4 regions of the Acidovorax sp. FG27 genome follow, and region 3 is predicted to be linked to each of the others. Evidence: predicted binding sites of a transcription regulator. Region 3 holds the regulator's gene; each other region holds the start of a gene.
What was found. The regulator FNR, encoded in region 3, switches genes on or off when oxygen is low (the NO sensors DNR and NnrR bind a similar motif). The targets are predictions, from matches to a motif close to TTGATNNNNATCAA.
Positions count from the first base shown of each region.

Region 1 (3,752 bases), 350 kb from region 3:
GGTGGCGTCGTTGATCCGGTCGCATGCTTCTTCCACGGCGAGCAGGAGTTTTTCGGCCTGGTCCAGAAATTCGAGGTCCGTCATTACAATTTGGCGATGTTGAGAGCTTCCCAAATTCTAGTCAGGACGATCGCCCTTGCCGCCAGCGTGGCGGCGATCGCCGGCTGCGGCCAGCGGGGCCCGCTGTTCCTGCCCACCGAGCCGGCCGCGGCGCAACGCGCCACCCTGCCGCAGACGCTGACGCCTTTCGTCCAGCAGCGGCAGCCGTCCCAGCCATCCGCCACACCACCGCAAGCCGTGCCGGCCGCCGCCCCCGCCTCGGCGCCTCTTCCAGCGCCCACTCCTCCCGATTCGCCGGCCTCCTCCGCTTCGTCTTCCGCCTCGCCTTCCAAGCCATGACCACGCCTTCCCCCCTGCCCGGCCATCCCCACATCGCCTACCGCGACGACGCCCTGTGCATCGAATCGCTGCCCCTCGCCGATCTAGCGCGTGAGCACGGAACGCCGCTCTACGTCTATTCCAAGGCGTCCATGCTGTCGGCGCTGGCGGCCTATCAGCGCGGCTTCGCGGGCCGCAAGGTGCAGATCTGCTACGCCATGAAGGCCAACTCGTCGCTGGCGGTGCTGCAGCTCTTCGCGCAGAAGGGTTGCGGCTTCGACATCGTCTCCGGCGGCGAGCTGCAGCGCGTGCTGGCAGCGGGCGGCGACCCGCGCAAGATCATCTTCTCCGGCGTGGGCAAGACCCGCGCCGAGATGCGCGAAGCGCTGGCCACCGGCATCGGCTGCTTCAACGTGGAGAGCGAATCGGAGCTGGACGTGCTGAGCGAGGTCGCCGTGGCCATGGGCACCCGGGCGCCCATCAGCATCCGTGTGAACCCGAACGTGGACCCGAAGACCCATCCCTACATCTCCACCGGCCTGAAGGGCAACAAGTTCGGCGTGGCGCATGAGCGTACGCTGCAGGCATACCAACATGCCGCGTCGCTGCCGGGCCTGCAGGTGGTGGGCATCGACTTCCACATCGGCTCGCAGATCACCGACGACACGCCCTACCTGGACGCCACCGACCGCCTGCTCGACCTGGTGCAGGCCATCGAAGGCGCCGGCATTCCCCTGCACCACCTCGATTTCGGCGGTGGCCTTGGCATCAACTACAACGGCGACACGCCGCCCGAGGCCGACGCGCTCTGGGCCAAGCTGCTGGCCAAGCTGGATGCGCGGGGTTACGGCGACCGGCAGTTCATGATCGAGCCGGGCCGCTCGCTGGTGGGCAACGCCGGCGTGTGCCTGACCGAGGTGCTGTACGTGAAGCCGGGCGAGCAGAAGAATTTCTGCATCGTCGATGCCGCCATGAACGACCTGCCCCGCCCAGCCATGTACCAAGCCTTCCACGCCATCGTCCCGCTGCAGGCCGGCGGCAACGCGGCGGCGCAGGAGCAGATCTACGACGTGGTCGGCCCGGTGTGCGAGAGCGGCGACTGGATCGGCCGCGACCGCGCGCTGGCGGTGCAACCCGGCGACCAGCTGGCGGTGCTGTCGGCAGGTGCCTACTGCAGCGCCATGGGCAGCAACTACAACACCCGCGCCCGCCCTGCCGAGGTCCTGGTGGACGGCAGCGCGTCGCACCTGATCCGCTCGCGCGAGACGGTGACCGACCTCTTCCGCTGCGAGCAGCTCGTCAAGGCCTGACCACGCCCTGACGGCGTCCTGGGCGCGCGGGCCCGGGCGGCTGCGGGCCAGCGCTTCACGCCTGCTTGACGCGCATCAAGAAGGCGCTGGCGGTGCGGCCCTACAGTGGCCGTTTCCACTGCCCCGAAGACCGCCGCCATGGCCCAGCCGCCCGTAGAGCTCTACCGAGATGCGCAGCATGCCTGCCTGATGTTCTCGGACCTGATCGAGGAAGACGGCCAGGCCGTGCAGGCCAACCAGTTCCTCATCGTCGATGGCGACACGGGCGCCATCATCGACCCCGGCGGCAACCTGGCGTTCAACGAGCTGTTCGTCGGCATGAGCCAGCACTTCCCGCCGCACAAGCTCTCCTACCTGATCGCCTCGCACGCCGACCCGGACATCATCGCCTCGCTGGACCGGTGGATGACCAGCACCCGCGCCACGCTGGTCATCTCCCGCGTCTGGGAACGTTTCGCGCCGCACTTCACCAAGGTCGGCAAGACCGAGAACCGCGTGATCGGCGTGCCCGACGCGGGCGGCCACCTGCCGCTGGGCCGCCATGAACTGGTGCTGCTGCCGGCGCACTTCCTGCACTCCGAGGGCAACTTCCACTTCTACGACCCGGTGAGCCGCATCCTCTTCACCGGCGATCTGGGCGTATCGATGACAAGCGGCGCCCAGGCCCGCGTGCCGGTGACCGAGCTGGCGCCGCACCTTCCGCGCATGGAGGGTTTCCACCGGCGCTACATGGTGTCCAACAAGATCCTGCGGCTGTGGACCCGCATGGCGCGGCAGCTCGACATCGCCATGCTGGTGCCGCAGCACGGCGCGCCCATCCTGGGCCCCGTGGCCATTCGGGACTTCTTCGACTGGCTCGACCAGCTGCAGTGCGGCATCGACCTGTTCGACGAGGCCGCCTACCGCCTGCCGACCGCGCGGATCGATCCGGCGGCGCGGAGGGGCCCTTCCCGCTGAGATTCGCGCAGAAATTCAGGTCGAATATGCCTCTGGCGCTGATGAATCAAGCGCCGTCAGCTATCATTTCAATAGCATCACCGTGTCGCGGCTTTCAGCCGCTTCGTGCGACTGTGGTTCCAGACCCGCCAGGCCAGCAGGGCCGCGATGATGGCCGCATAGATCGCGACCTCGCCGAAGTGGTTCTTGCCCGCGCGCATCCAGAAGAAATGCAGCAACGCCAGCGCGGCGACGGCATAGACGGCGCGGTGCAGCGCCTGCCAGTGCTTGCCGCCCAACCAGCGGATCGCCCGGTTGAAGGACGTGGCGGCGAGGGCCAGCAGCAGCACGAAGGCCAGCATGCCCACCAGGATGAACGGCCGCTTGGCGACGTCGAGCACGATCTCGCCCAGCTCGAACCCCATGTCGAACCAGCTGTAGCACAGCAGGTGCACCAGGGCATAGAAGAAGACGAAGAGCCCCAGCATGCGCCGAAAGCGCGCCAGCGGGGCCAGCCCGAACTGCACGCGCAGCGGTGTCACGGCCAGCGCCACGCACAGCAGGCGCAGGGTCCAGTCGCCGGTGGAGCGGATCAGGGCTTCGGCCGGGTTGGCGCCCAGCTGGTTGGCCAGCGCGCCATAGAAGAGCCAGGCGAACGGGCCCAGGCAGAGCGCGAACACCAACGGCTTGGCGGCGGGGTGCAGCAACCACTTTTTCATGCACCGCCACCCGACTGCAGGCGCCCAGCCTTCGACGCCGCCATGGCGCCCGGGTTGCCCCGCGCGCCCTGCCCTTCCCGACGACCGTCCATCAGTAGTTCTTCTTCAGATCCATGCCGGCATACAGCTGCCCGACCTGCTGCTCGTAGCCGTTGAACATCAGCGTCTTGCGCTTCTTGGCGAACAGGCCGTCCTCGCCGATGCGCCGCTCGGTGGCCTGGCTCCAGCGCGGGTGATCGACGTTGGGGTTCACGTTGGAATAAAAGCCGTATTCCTGCGCGGCGGCCTTGTTCCAGGCGGTGCCCGGTTCCTTCTCGACGAAGCGGATCTTGACCAGGCTCTTGGCGCTCTTGAAGCCGTACTTCCACGGCACCACCAGGCGCACGGGTGCACCGTTCTGGTTGGGCAG
Region 1 covers NZ_BAABVY010000009.1:1,143,373-1,147,124, forward strand. The annotation lists gene cyaY (iron donor protein CyaY) at 1-84, opposite strand, end outside; gene lptM (LPS translocon maturation chaperone LptM) at 97-399, shown strand; gene lysA (diaminopimelate decarboxylase) at 396-1,688, shown strand; gene ABWV53_RS12190 (oxygen-binding di-iron domain-containing protein) at 1,827-2,645, shown strand; gene msrQ (protein-methionine-sulfoxide reductase heme-binding subunit MsrQ) at 2,723-3,343, opposite strand; gene msrP (protein-methionine-sulfoxide reductase catalytic subunit MsrP) at 3,435-3,752, opposite strand, start outside.
Region 1: the regulator FNR is predicted to act here: its motif matches at 1,754-1,767, upstream of ABWV53_RS12190 (oxygen-binding di-iron domain-containing protein).

Region 2 (3,752 bases), 620 kb from region 3:
GTCGATAGCATTTACCCCCATGGCGCGATTGGTAGTTAATTCTTGCTTAAGGCGGCCGATCCAAAGATAGTGCGCTTACGTATTGAGACAAACGCATCTTCTTGTTAAACATCGGCGTTTCACCGCCACCAGAAAGCCCCCCATGCGCACTACCGCCATGAAAGTCAAAGCCCAACTCGGACTCGCCTTCGGCGCGCTGGTTGTGGTCGTTCTCGCCGTCTCCGGACTGTCGCTGCGCTCGCTCGACGAGGCCGACCAGACCTTCAACAACTACGTGCACGGCATCGACCGGCAGACCAACCTGGCCGAAGAGATGCGCGATGCCGTGAACCGCCGGGCGGTCGCCGTGCGCAACGAAGTGCTGGCGACGTCGCCCGAGGAATCCAACAAGGAGCGCGATCTGGTCCTGAAGGCCGATGCCGACGTGCAGACCCGCATGGCCGAGCTGCAGCGGCTGGTCGCCGCCGACACCGCCGTGCCCGCGGCCACGCAGCGCCTGCTGGCCGACATGGTGCGCATCGAGGGCGTCTACGGCCCGGTGGCCCGCGACATCGTGCGGCTGGCGACCGAGGGGCAGCGGGACGCCGCCATCACCAAGATCAACCAGGAATGCCGCCCGCTGCTGGCCCAGCTGGCCTCCAAGGTGGGCGAGTTCGTGATCGACGCCGGGCAGCGCGCCGAGGGCCTGCAGCGCGACGCGGACAACCGCTTCGACCACCAGCGCTACGTGATGATCGTCGCCTGCCTGATCGCGCTCGCGCTGGCCATCGCGGCTGGCGTGGTCATCGCCCGCCGCCTCTCCCGCGCCCTGGGCGCCGAGCCGGCGGAACTGGGCCTGGCCGCGCACCGCGTGGCGGCGGGCGACCTGAGCCCGCTGGACCAGGCGGGCCGCGTCACGCCCGACAGCGTGCTCGCCTCGCTGGCGGTCATGCAGCGCAGCCTGGCCACCATCGTGGCCAAGGTGCGCAGCTCGTCCGACTCCATCGCCACCGGCTCGCACCAGATCGCTCTGGGCAGCAGCGACCTGAGCAACCGCACCGAACAGCAGGCGAGCGCACTGCAGGAAACCGCGGCCACCATGGAAGAGCTGAGCGCCACCGTGCGCCACAACGCCGAGAACGCCCGCCAGGCCAACCAGCTGGCGCAGGGCGCCTCCACCGTCGCCGTGCAGGGCGGCGAGGTGGTGAGCCAGGTCGTGGCCACCATGCGCACCATCAACGACAGCTCGCGCCGCATCTCCGACATCATCGGCGTGATCGACTCCATCGCCTTCCAGACCAACATCCTCGCGCTCAACGCGGCTGTGGAAGCCGCCCGTGCGGGCGACCAGGGCCGCGGCTTCGCGGTGGTGGCCAGCGAGGTGCGCAACCTGGCCCAACGCAGCGCCCAGGCTGCCCGCGAGATCAAGAGCCTCATCAGCGAGAGCGTGACGCGGGTGGAAGAAGGCACAGCGCTGGTGGACCGTGCCGGCGCGACCATGGACGAAGTGGTGACATCGATCAAGCGGGTGACCGACATCGTGGGCGAGATCAGCGCGGCCAGCACCGAGCAGAGCAACGGCGTCGCCCAGGTGGGCATGGCCGTCACGCAGATGGATCAGGCCACCCAGCAGAATGCGGCGCTGGTGGAAGAAAGCGCCGCCGCGGCGCAGAGCCTGCAGCAGCAGGCGCGGGAGCTGGTGGAGGCCGTGTCGCTCTTCAAGCTGCAGCCGGAACCCGCCTCGCTGGCCCTGCCGGGCTCACCCCTGCGTCTGGCCTAGAACTCACCACTCCCCCATGGCGCGCACCCTCTGGTCCAGGTCGTCCGGCGGGTCTTCGTAGGCCGACACCAAATCCGGCACGGCCACGGCGGCCACCGGCGTGGCCGGTGCCGCAGCCTCCGCGCCTACGAACGACGGGGCGGAGAAAAAGCGCGTGAGCGTGATCGGCAGATGCAGTGAGAGCATGGCGGGCTTTCTATGGCGGCCAGGCGCCGCGATGCGCCCCAGCGTAGGGCTGCCGGCCGCAACGATGTGTAGGCCGCCTGCCCGCCGCCATGGGCGACGGACCCTCAGGCTGGGCGGGCGGTCGCTGCCTTGCGAGCTGCACCCCGCCGCTCACTTCACCAGCGTGAGCGTGCCCTTCATGATGGCCGAGTGGCCCGGGAACGAGCAGAAGTAGCTGTACGCCTCACCCGCCTTGAGCGCCGTGGTGGCGAAGGTGACCGCATCGCTCTCGCCGCCGCCGATGACCTTGGTGTGCGCGATCACGCGGGCATCGCCCTCCTTCACGTAGTTCTTCGCAGCGCCGGCGGCCATGCCGTCGGCGGCCGCGCCCTGCAGGTCGGCGGCCCGGGTCAGCACCCAGTTGTGGCCCATCGCCGTCTTGGGCAGCTTGCCCGCATGCTTGAGCCTGACGGTGAACTGCTTGCAGCTCGCCGGCAAGGCGATGCTGGCCTTGTTGAACTGCATGGCGTCGTTGCCTTCGATGTCCACCGCGCAGTCGGCCGCCCAGGCGGGAGCCGCCACCGCGCACACCGCCAGCAGCGCCAGGGGTTTCCAGATTCTTGCCATGTCGTCATCACCTTTCAGTTGAAGCGGGCCGAAGCATTCGGGCCCTCGTGCTGCATCGTAGGCAGGCGCCGTGCGGGCGGGTTGACATGCATCAAGCGACCCGCGCGGCCACCGGCCGGCGGCCACGCGCCTACACTCCTCGCCCCATGCCCCAGACCCTGAGCGCCCCAGCCCACAGCGAGATCGTCATCAAGAAGAGCCGGTTCATCGGCTGCGTGCAGCCCATGGCGGACCGGGCCTCGGCCCAGGCCGCCGTCGATGCCCTCTGGAAGCAGCACCCCGGCGCGGCCCACATCTGCTGGGCGCTGCTGGCGGGCGGGCAGTCGGCGGCGGTGGACGACGGCGAGCCCGGGGGCACCGCCGGCCGGCCCATGCTCGATGTGCTGCGCCACCAGGATCTCGAAGGCGTGCTGGCCACCGTGGTGCGCTACTTCGGCGGCGTCAAGCTCGGCGCGGGCGGGCTGGTGCGGGCCTATACCGACACCATCGCCCAGGCCCTGCTCACGGCCGACAAGGTGGTGCTGCAGCGCATGCGCACGCTCGAATGCGAGGTGCCCTACGCGCTGGAGGGCGTGCTGCGCCGCGAGATCGAGGCGGCGCGGGCCGAGCTGCTGCAGGTCACGCACGGCGCGCAGGTGGTGCTGCGGCTGCGGCTGGCTGAAAGCGCCGCCGATGCCTTCAGCCAGCGGGCCAACGACGCGGCCCAGGGCCGCATCGGCTGGCATGCGGTGCGCGACTGAGCGGCCCCCGCCCCGCACGCCTGCCCTGCCCGGCCCTGCCCCGCTACAGGGCTGACCGCCTACAGACTGGCGCCCCCGTGGCGGCGACACTCATTCACCCCTCATTCTTCCCGTCAGGACTGCGCGCATGAGCCTCCCTCTCGACGTCATCATCATCGGCGCTGGTTCGGCAGGCCTCGCCGCGCTGCGCGAGGTGCGCAAGCGCACCGAGCGCTATCTCATCGTCAACAACGGCCCCTGGGGCACCACCTGCGCCCGGGTGGGCTGCATGCCTTCCAAGATGCTGCTGGAGGCCGGCAATGCCTTCCACGCCCGCCACAAGATGGCGCCGCTCGGCATCCGCGGCGGCGACCGGCTGACGGTCGACATGCCCGCCGTGCTGGAGCGCGTGCGCGCGCTGCGCGACGATTTCGTGGGCGCCACGCTGAAGGCCACCGACGCCGGCGAGCGCGCAGTCTCCG
Region 2 covers NZ_BAABVY010000009.1:172,289-176,040, forward strand. The annotation lists gene ABWV53_RS07720 (methyl-accepting chemotaxis protein) at 158-1,759, shown strand; gene ABWV53_RS07725 (hypothetical protein) at 1,763-1,945, opposite strand; gene azu (azurin) at 2,096-2,551, opposite strand; gene ABWV53_RS07735 (IMPACT family protein) at 2,698-3,291, shown strand; gene ABWV53_RS07740 (dihydrolipoyl dehydrogenase) at 3,419-3,752, shown strand, end outside.
Region 2: the regulator FNR is predicted to act here: its motif matches at 2,633-2,646, upstream of azu (azurin).

Region 3 (3,752 bases):
GAACGGGCCCCGAGGCCGAAGACGCGACCTGCTGCCGGTGGTGCCAGCCGGCGCAGCGGCTGGCACCCTGCGGGCGCGTGCTCCGCGGCGGCACCGTGCGTGATGGCGCCGCAGGGCGCGGCGCACATGGCCAGGCAATGCGGCCCGCCGAGAAGGCCCATGGCCAGCGCCGTCCAGGCAGCGGCGGCGGAAAGCATGTCAGATGATGCGCGAAAAGCGCGCCCGGTTGCGGTCCACCTGCAGGTGCCGGTCGAACACCATGGCCACGCCGCGCACGAAGAACCAGCCCGTCGGCGTCACGGCGATGCCGTCGCCGCCCACCGCCACCAGGCCCTGCTCGGACAAACCTTCCAACTGTTCGATCTCGGCGGCGAAGTAGTGCCGGAAGTCGATCAGCCAGGCCTGCTCGATGGACTCGAACAGCACCTCGCCCTGGCACATCAGCGCCATGATGACCGCCCGCCGCACCAGGTCGTCACGGGTCAGCGCCAGCCCGCGCACCACCGGCAGGCGGCCCTGGTCGATGAAGTCGTAGTACTCGTCCAGCGTCTTGGCGTTCTGGCTGTAGGTCGCCCCCACCCGGCCGATGGCCGATACCCCCAGGCCGATCAGGTCGCAGTCCGGCTGCGTGCTGTAGCCCTGGAAGTTGCGGTGCAGCCGGCCCTGGCGCTTGGCCACGGCCAGCGCGTCGGTGGGCAGCGCGAAATGGTCCATGCCCACGTACATGTAGCCGGCCTGTTCGAACGCCTGCAGCGACCGCGACAGCATGGCCACCTTGGCCGACGCGAGCGGCAGCTCGGCCGGGACGATGCGGCGCTGCGGCTTGAAGCGCTCGGGCAGATGGGCATAGGCGTAGAGCGCGATGCGGTCGGGCCGCAGCTCGGCCACCTGCGCGAGCGTGCGGTCGAACGACTCGGGCGTCTGGCGCGGCAGGCCGTAGATCAGGTCAACGTTCACCGAATCGAAGCCCAGCCGCCGGGCGGCCTCCACCAGCGCGAACACCTGTTCGGCCGGCTGCACGCGGTGCACGGCCTTCTGCACCTGCGGGTCGAAGTCCTGCACGCCGAAGCTCAGCCGGTTGAAGCCCAGCTCGGCCAGCAGCGCCAGGCGGTCCTCGGTCACGGTGCGCGGGTCCACCTCGATGGAGTATTCGCCGCCGGGCACCCAGGTGAAGCCGCGCCGCAGCATGGCCACCAGCGCGCGCAGGCCATCGTCGCCGAGGAACGTGGGCGTGCCGCCGCCCAGGTGCACCTGGCTCACCGGCTGGCCCACGCCGCAGTGCGCCGTGTGCAGATCGATCTCGCGGGCGAGGTAGCGCAGATAGACGTCGGCGCGCTCCGGGTGGCGGGTGATGATCTTGTTGCAGGCGCAGTAGTAGCAAAGCGCCTCGCAGAACGGAATGTGCACATACAGCGACAAGGGCAGCGCCTTGGCGGCCGAGCCGACCTTGCGCTCCTGCAACGCGATCACGTACTCTTCCTGGCCGAACGCCTCGACGAACCGATCCGCCGTGGGGTAGGAGGTGTAGCGCGGTCCTGGCACGTCGAAGCGGCGCAGCAGCTCGGGGGTCACAGCAGTCATGGCAAGAATTTCCTCGGGTCTTGCGGCCGAATGTGCCGCAGCCCCCACCGGACGTCCTTGATCTCGATCAAGTGTTGCCGCCAGGCGCGCTGACACAATGGCCTCCAACGCAGCGGGCCCGGGGCTCCTGCATCAAACGATGGGCCTGCCCGCACCTCTGGCTGCGGGCGCCCGCCCAGGAAGGACTCCTCTGCACATGAATCTGCAATCCATCAAGGTCGCCTGCTCGAACTGCAACCTGCGCGAACTCTGCATGCCCATGGGCCTGAACGAGCAGCAGCTGGAACGCATCGACGAGATCGTGGCCGTGCGCCGCAAGGTCAAGCGCGGCGGCACGCTGTTTCGCAACGGCGAGCCCTTCACCTCGCTCTTCGCCATCCGCACCGGTTTCTTCAAGACCTGCGTGGCCACCGAGGACGGGCGCGACCAGGTGACCGGCTTTCAGATGGCCGGCGAGATCATCGGCCTGGACGGCATCGTGCACGACCGCCACAGCTGCGATGCGGTGGCGCTGGAGGATGCGGAGGTCTGCGTGATGCCGTTCGACCGCATCGAGGAACTCTCGCGCGAAGTGACCGCGCTGCAGAACCACGTGCACAAGATCATGAGCCGCGAGATCGTGCGCGAACACGGCGTGATGCTGCTGCTGGGCAGCATGCGCGCCGAGGAGCGCCTGGCCGCGTTCCTGCTCAACCTGGTGCAGCGCCTGCATGCCCGGGGCTTCTCGCAGTCCGAGCTGGTGCTGCGCATGACGCGTGAGGAGATCGGCAGCTACCTGGGCCTGAAGCTCGAAACCGTGAGCCGCACGTTCTCGAAGTTCGTCGAGGAAGGCATCGTCGAGGTCAAGCAGCGCCATGTGCGCATCCTCGACACCGACGCGCTCAAGCGCATCGTCAACAGCCAGGCCTGCCACTGAGCGGGCGGCGGTGGCGCGGCCCGGCGCCCGCCAGCCTTATCGGTGTCTGGCGCAGTCGGATGGCCGCTCGCCCCGTGGCACCGGGCACCGGTTCATCTCGAACGGCGACAGCGACAGCAGCGTCGTCAGCGCCCCTGCCGCCACGATGACCGCCCAAAAGACAAAGAACGCGATCGTGTAGACGCCCTCGCGCGAGAGGGCCACCGGCTGGTCCGACCAGTGCAGCGCGGCAGGATCGACGAGCGCGAAGACGATCATCTCCAGCACGCCCGCCATCAGGAAGGCGGGCCAGGCGATCCACATCAGCCGGCGCGGCCAGTTCGCCCCCGCGCCCGCCGTGGCGGGGCCCTGCGCGGAGCGGGCAGCCCTGGAACGCTGGCGCCGCCGGGCCGTCACGGCAGATCCTTGGCCGGCGTGGCGGCATGATTGCGGCCCTTCACGGCGGGCGCCATGGCGGTGCCCTGCTGGCGCAGGGTCTTGTTGATGTCCAGACCCCGCTGGTAATAGTCTTCGGCCAGCACCGGGTCGGGCTGGCGCAGCGCGAGCCAGAGGGTGACGAAGCCCGCCACCACCACGATGGCGGGGCCGGCGATCACCAGCCAGACATAGCCATGGCGCCACCAGGGCTGCGGTGCGGCCGGGGCCGGGGCCTGGGCTTGCTCGGCGGCAGAAAAGACGATGGTCATGGGTCACTCCTTGCGGCCTGCGCCGCGTCGATCACGATGGGAACCAGCAACGTAGGGCGGGGCCTGTTTCACCGGGGCACCAGGAACACCGACTTCTCCACCACCTGCGTGGCCGAGCCCTCCACCCGGACGTCGAAGAACACCGGGTGCGAGCCGGGGGGCACCCCGCCATAGGGCACCTGCAGGCGCACGGCCACCCAACGGGACTCGGCCGGGCCGATCTCCACCACGGGCTCGGATGCCACCTCCAGCCCGGCCAGCCCGTGCGCGCCGATGCGGTAGCGCTGCAGGCGCTCGGTGGCGTTCATGATCTGCAGGCGATAGACGTTTTCCAGCCGGCCGCCGCCAACGATGCGGGAGAGCGCGGCACGGTCGCGCACCACGTCCACCTTCAACGGGGTGCGGGCCACCAGGCTGGCCGCCATGCCGATGCACAGCGACGCCAGCACCGCGCCGTAGATGAGCACACGCGGGCGCAGCACGCGCCGCAGCATCTGCCGCTGGCTCCAGCGGCGGGCCACGCCGTGGTGCGTGCCATAGCGGATCAGCCCGCGCGGGTAGTGCATCTT
Region 3 covers NZ_BAABVY010000009.1:794,797-798,548, forward strand. The annotation lists gene ABWV53_RS10560 (sulfite exporter TauE/SafE family protein) at 1-197, opposite strand, end outside; gene hemN (oxygen-independent coproporphyrinogen III oxidase) at 199-1,581, opposite strand; gene fnr (fumarate/nitrate reduction transcriptional regulator Fnr) at 1,778-2,497, shown strand; gene ABWV53_RS10575 (hypothetical protein) at 2,534-2,800, opposite strand; gene ABWV53_RS10580 (FixH family protein) at 2,890-3,183, opposite strand; gene ccoG (cytochrome c oxidase accessory protein CcoG) at 3,252-3,752, opposite strand, start outside.

Region 4 (3,752 bases), 280 kb from region 3:
GCGAGGCGCTGGCCCACCACGCCCGGCTCATCGTGCGCCAGCAGGCGCTCTTGCGGGGCGAGCTGGACGGCTTCGCGGCCGGCGCGCGCGGCACAGTGCACCTGTATGCCAACACGGCCGCGCTGACCGAATTCCTGCCGCCCCGGCTCGGGCCCTGGCTCGCCGAGCGGCCCGGGCTGCGGGTCGTGCTGACCGAGCGCACCAGCGCGGACATCGTGCGGCTGATCGCGTCCGGCGCGGCGCATGCAGGTGTCGTGTCCGGCGCCGTGCCCGCGCCCGGCCTGCAGTGCCAGCCCGTCGCCCGCGACCACCTGGTGCTGATCGTGCCGGCCGGGCACCGCCTGGCCGCCGAACGGCGCGCCGTAGCCTTCGCCGACGTGCTGCACGAGCCCTTCGTGTGCCTGGCGGCGGGCCACGCGCTGCAGGACTACCTGGACGGGCAGGCGCGCGCGGCAGGCGCGGTGCTGGCCATGCGGGCGCGCATGGCCGGCTTCGAGGGGCAGTGCGATCTGGTGTCGCACGGCGTGGGCGTGGCCATCGTGCCCGAGGGCGTGGCCCGGCGCCTGCGGCGCGCCCGGCACTACCGCACGGTGAAGCTGCGCGATGCCTGGGCGCAGCGCCGGCTGTGCCTGTGCCTGCGTGACGAGGCCGCCTTGCCGCCCGCGCTGCGCAGCCTGCTCGCACATCTGCGGGGCCCGTCGGCGGTGCTGCTGCCATCCGGCGCCGCAAGCGACAGCCCCGCTAGCCCCGCCTGACGCGGCGCCGTCCTGCGCCGGCTTGCGCTCGCGGCGCAGCGCGGCCAGGTGGGTCTGCTCCCATAATCGGCCGCTTTCAACCCCCACGGAGTTCCCCATGGCCGGTGCCAGCCTTCTCACCCTGCTCGACGACATCGCCACGGTGCTGGACGACGTGGCCCTGATGACCAAGGTGGCCGCCCGCAAGGGCGTGGCGATGGCCGACGACGTCTCGGTGATGACCAAGGTGGCCGCGCAGAAGACGGCGGGCGTGCTGGGCGACGACCTGGCGCTCAACGCCCAGCAGGTCTCCGGGGTGCGGGCCGAGCGCGAGGTGCCGGTCGTCTGGGCGGTGGCCAAGGGCTCGCTGGTGAACAAGCTCATCCTGGTGCCGGCCGCGCTGCTCATCAGCGCCTTCCTGCCCTGGGCCGTCACGCCGCTGCTGATGGTGGGCGGCGCCTTCCTCTGCTATGAGGGCTTTGAGAAGCTGGCGCACAAGTTCCTGCACCGCAAGGCGCCGGCGCAGCCCGGCGAGCCGCAGGCCGTGGTGCCCGTGGCCCCGGCGGACGCAGCGCCTGTGCCGGTGGACATGGCCGCTTTCGAGAAGGAAAAGATCAAGGGCGCGGTGCGCACCGACTTCATCCTCTCCGCCGAGATCATCGCCATCACGCTGGGCACCGTCAGCCAGGCGCCGTTCGCCCAGCAGGTGGCCGTGCTCGCCGGCATCGCCCTGGTGATGACCGTGGGCGTCTATGGCCTGGTGGCAGGCATCGTGAAGCTCGATGATCTGGGCCTGTGGCTGAGCAACAAGCAAAGCGGCGCCGTGCGCGCCGTGGGCCGCGGGATCGTGGCGGCGGCGCCCTGGCTGATGAAGGGCCTGTCGATCGCCGGCACCGCCGCCATGTTCCTGGTGGGTGGGGGCATCCTGGTGCACGGCGTGCCGGCCATCGCGCATGGCGTGGAGGGCCTGGCCGAGCTGGCCGCCCAGTGGCCGGCGGGCGGGCTGTGGCGCTTTCTGGCCAACAACCTGCTGAATGCGCTGGTGGGCATCGTCGCCGGCGCGCTGGTGCTGGGCGGGGTGACGCTCGTCCAGCGGCTGCGCGGCAAGCCGGCCGGCGAGGGCGCCGCCCCGGTGCATTGACACTGGATCCGCGGGCGATGGCGCCACCGCGGCGGCGTCCTTGCCTGACGCAGATCAGACAGCGGCGCACGGCCCCTGCGAGGCCAGCCGGCGTTTGATCTGCGGCAAGGCCCGCCAGCGGCCCACGGCGCTCAATACGGTCACGGGGGTCGTCCCCGGTCAACCGCATCGAGTTCCGTATGAAAAAGCAATGGCTGGCTCTCGCCCTCCTGGGCGCCCTCACTTCGGGCGCCGCCTTCGCGCAGCAGGCCGCCGACGGCCCCTGGCTGGTCCGTGCCCGCGCCGTGCACCTGGACAGCGTGAACAAGGACTCCACCGGCCTGGGCCTGTCGATCAACGACAAGGTGCTGCCCGAAGTGGACATCACCTATTTCTTCAGCCCCAACCTGGCGGCGGAGCTGATCCTTACCGTGCCGCAAAAGCAGAAGATCCGCGCCGACGGACTGGGCCAGATCGGCACGCTCAGGCACCTGCCGCCCGCGCTGCTGGCGCAATACCACTTCACGCATTGGAGCGGCTTCAAGCCCTACGTGGGCGCCGGCGTCAACTACACGCGCTTTTCGAGCGTGCGGTTCGACCCGGCGGTGCAGGCCGCGCTCAGCCCCTCCATCGACAAGAGCAGCTGGGGCGGTGCATTGCAGGTCGGGGTGGACATTCCCCTTGCGAAGAACCTGTACCTGAACTTCGACGTGAAGAAGGTGTTCATCAAGACCGACGTGTTCGCGGCCGGCAACCCGGTGGGCACGTTCAAGATCAACCCGGTGCTGGCCGGGGTGGGACTGGGCTGGCGGTTCTGAACCCGCGTTCAGAACCCGCGAACGAATTGCTATTGAAAAAATAGCATCAGGCGCTGGAAGAACGGGCGCTGGAGCCCTGAAAGACCTCAATTTTCAGGGTGCCGCGTCCGCTACGCCGAAGAGGCCGTTGCCACCGCCGTGCCCGCGCATGCGCCGCCACAAAGCCGGCAGGGCGGCGGCGATGTCGGGGCGCTGCCACCGCTGCGTGACCGAGCCGCCCCCGGCCGCAACCGCCGAGGCCTCGCCCAGGTCGAAGTGGAAGGTATAGGCCGGCTCCTGGCCCAAGCGCAGGTCGGTCACGAAGATGTGGCCGCGCTCGTCCTGCGTGAGCCGCCAGAAGCCCCGGCTGAAGTCGGCGATGCGCCGCACCTGCGGGTGCTGGCCGTAGCGGGCGATCAGCTCGGCGCCGCGCGGGTGCGCGGTCCACTGCATGGGGCGGTCGCCGTCGGCCAGGGCATGAAAGCCCTCCAGATACTGCGTGGGCGTGACCGCCACCACGCGCCAGAGCACGGTGTTGAACGGCGTGGGCGTGACCAGCAGACGCTCGGCCTGCACGCCGCGCTCGGCCAGCGCCGCGCGCGCCACCTGCGCCACGTGTTGCTGCGCGGCGAAGCTCCATGCCAGGTAGGCGGTGCTGACGGCCAGGCCCGCCGCGTTCCACCGCAGGCCGCGTCCGCCCCGCAGGCACAGGGCCAGCAGCACGCCCGCCGCCAGCGGCAGCGTATAGGCCGGGTCGATGATGAAGATGCTGCCCACCCCGAGCGGCGTGTCGTCGAAGGGCCGCAGCAGCTGCGTGCCGTACACGGTCATCCAGTCCAGCAGCGGGTGCGTGACGAGCGCGAGCCACAGCGCCAGCCACCAGCGGCGCCAGAGCGCGCTCTGCCCATGCACCCGCGCCGCCAGCCAGCCGAGCGGCAGCGACACCAGGCTGAGGTAGAAGAGGGCGTGGCTCTCGGCCCGGTGCAGCACCATGTTGGCGATGGCGTCGCCGTGGTCGATGAAAGTGTCGAGGTCGGGCAGGGTGCCGGCGGCGGCGCCCCAGAGCGCGGCCTTCGAGGGAGCGGTGCGCCGGCCCAGGGC
Region 4 covers NZ_BAABVY010000009.1:515,493-519,244, reverse strand. The annotation lists gene ABWV53_RS09350 (LysR family transcriptional regulator) at 1-755, shown strand, start outside; gene ABWV53_RS09345 (DUF808 domain-containing protein) at 853-1,875, shown strand; gene ABWV53_RS09340 (OmpW/AlkL family protein) at 2,055-2,672, shown strand; gene ABWV53_RS09335 (metal-dependent hydrolase) at 2,766-3,752, opposite strand, start outside.
Region 4: the regulator FNR is predicted to act here: its motif matches at 1,970-1,983, upstream of ABWV53_RS09340 (OmpW/AlkL family protein).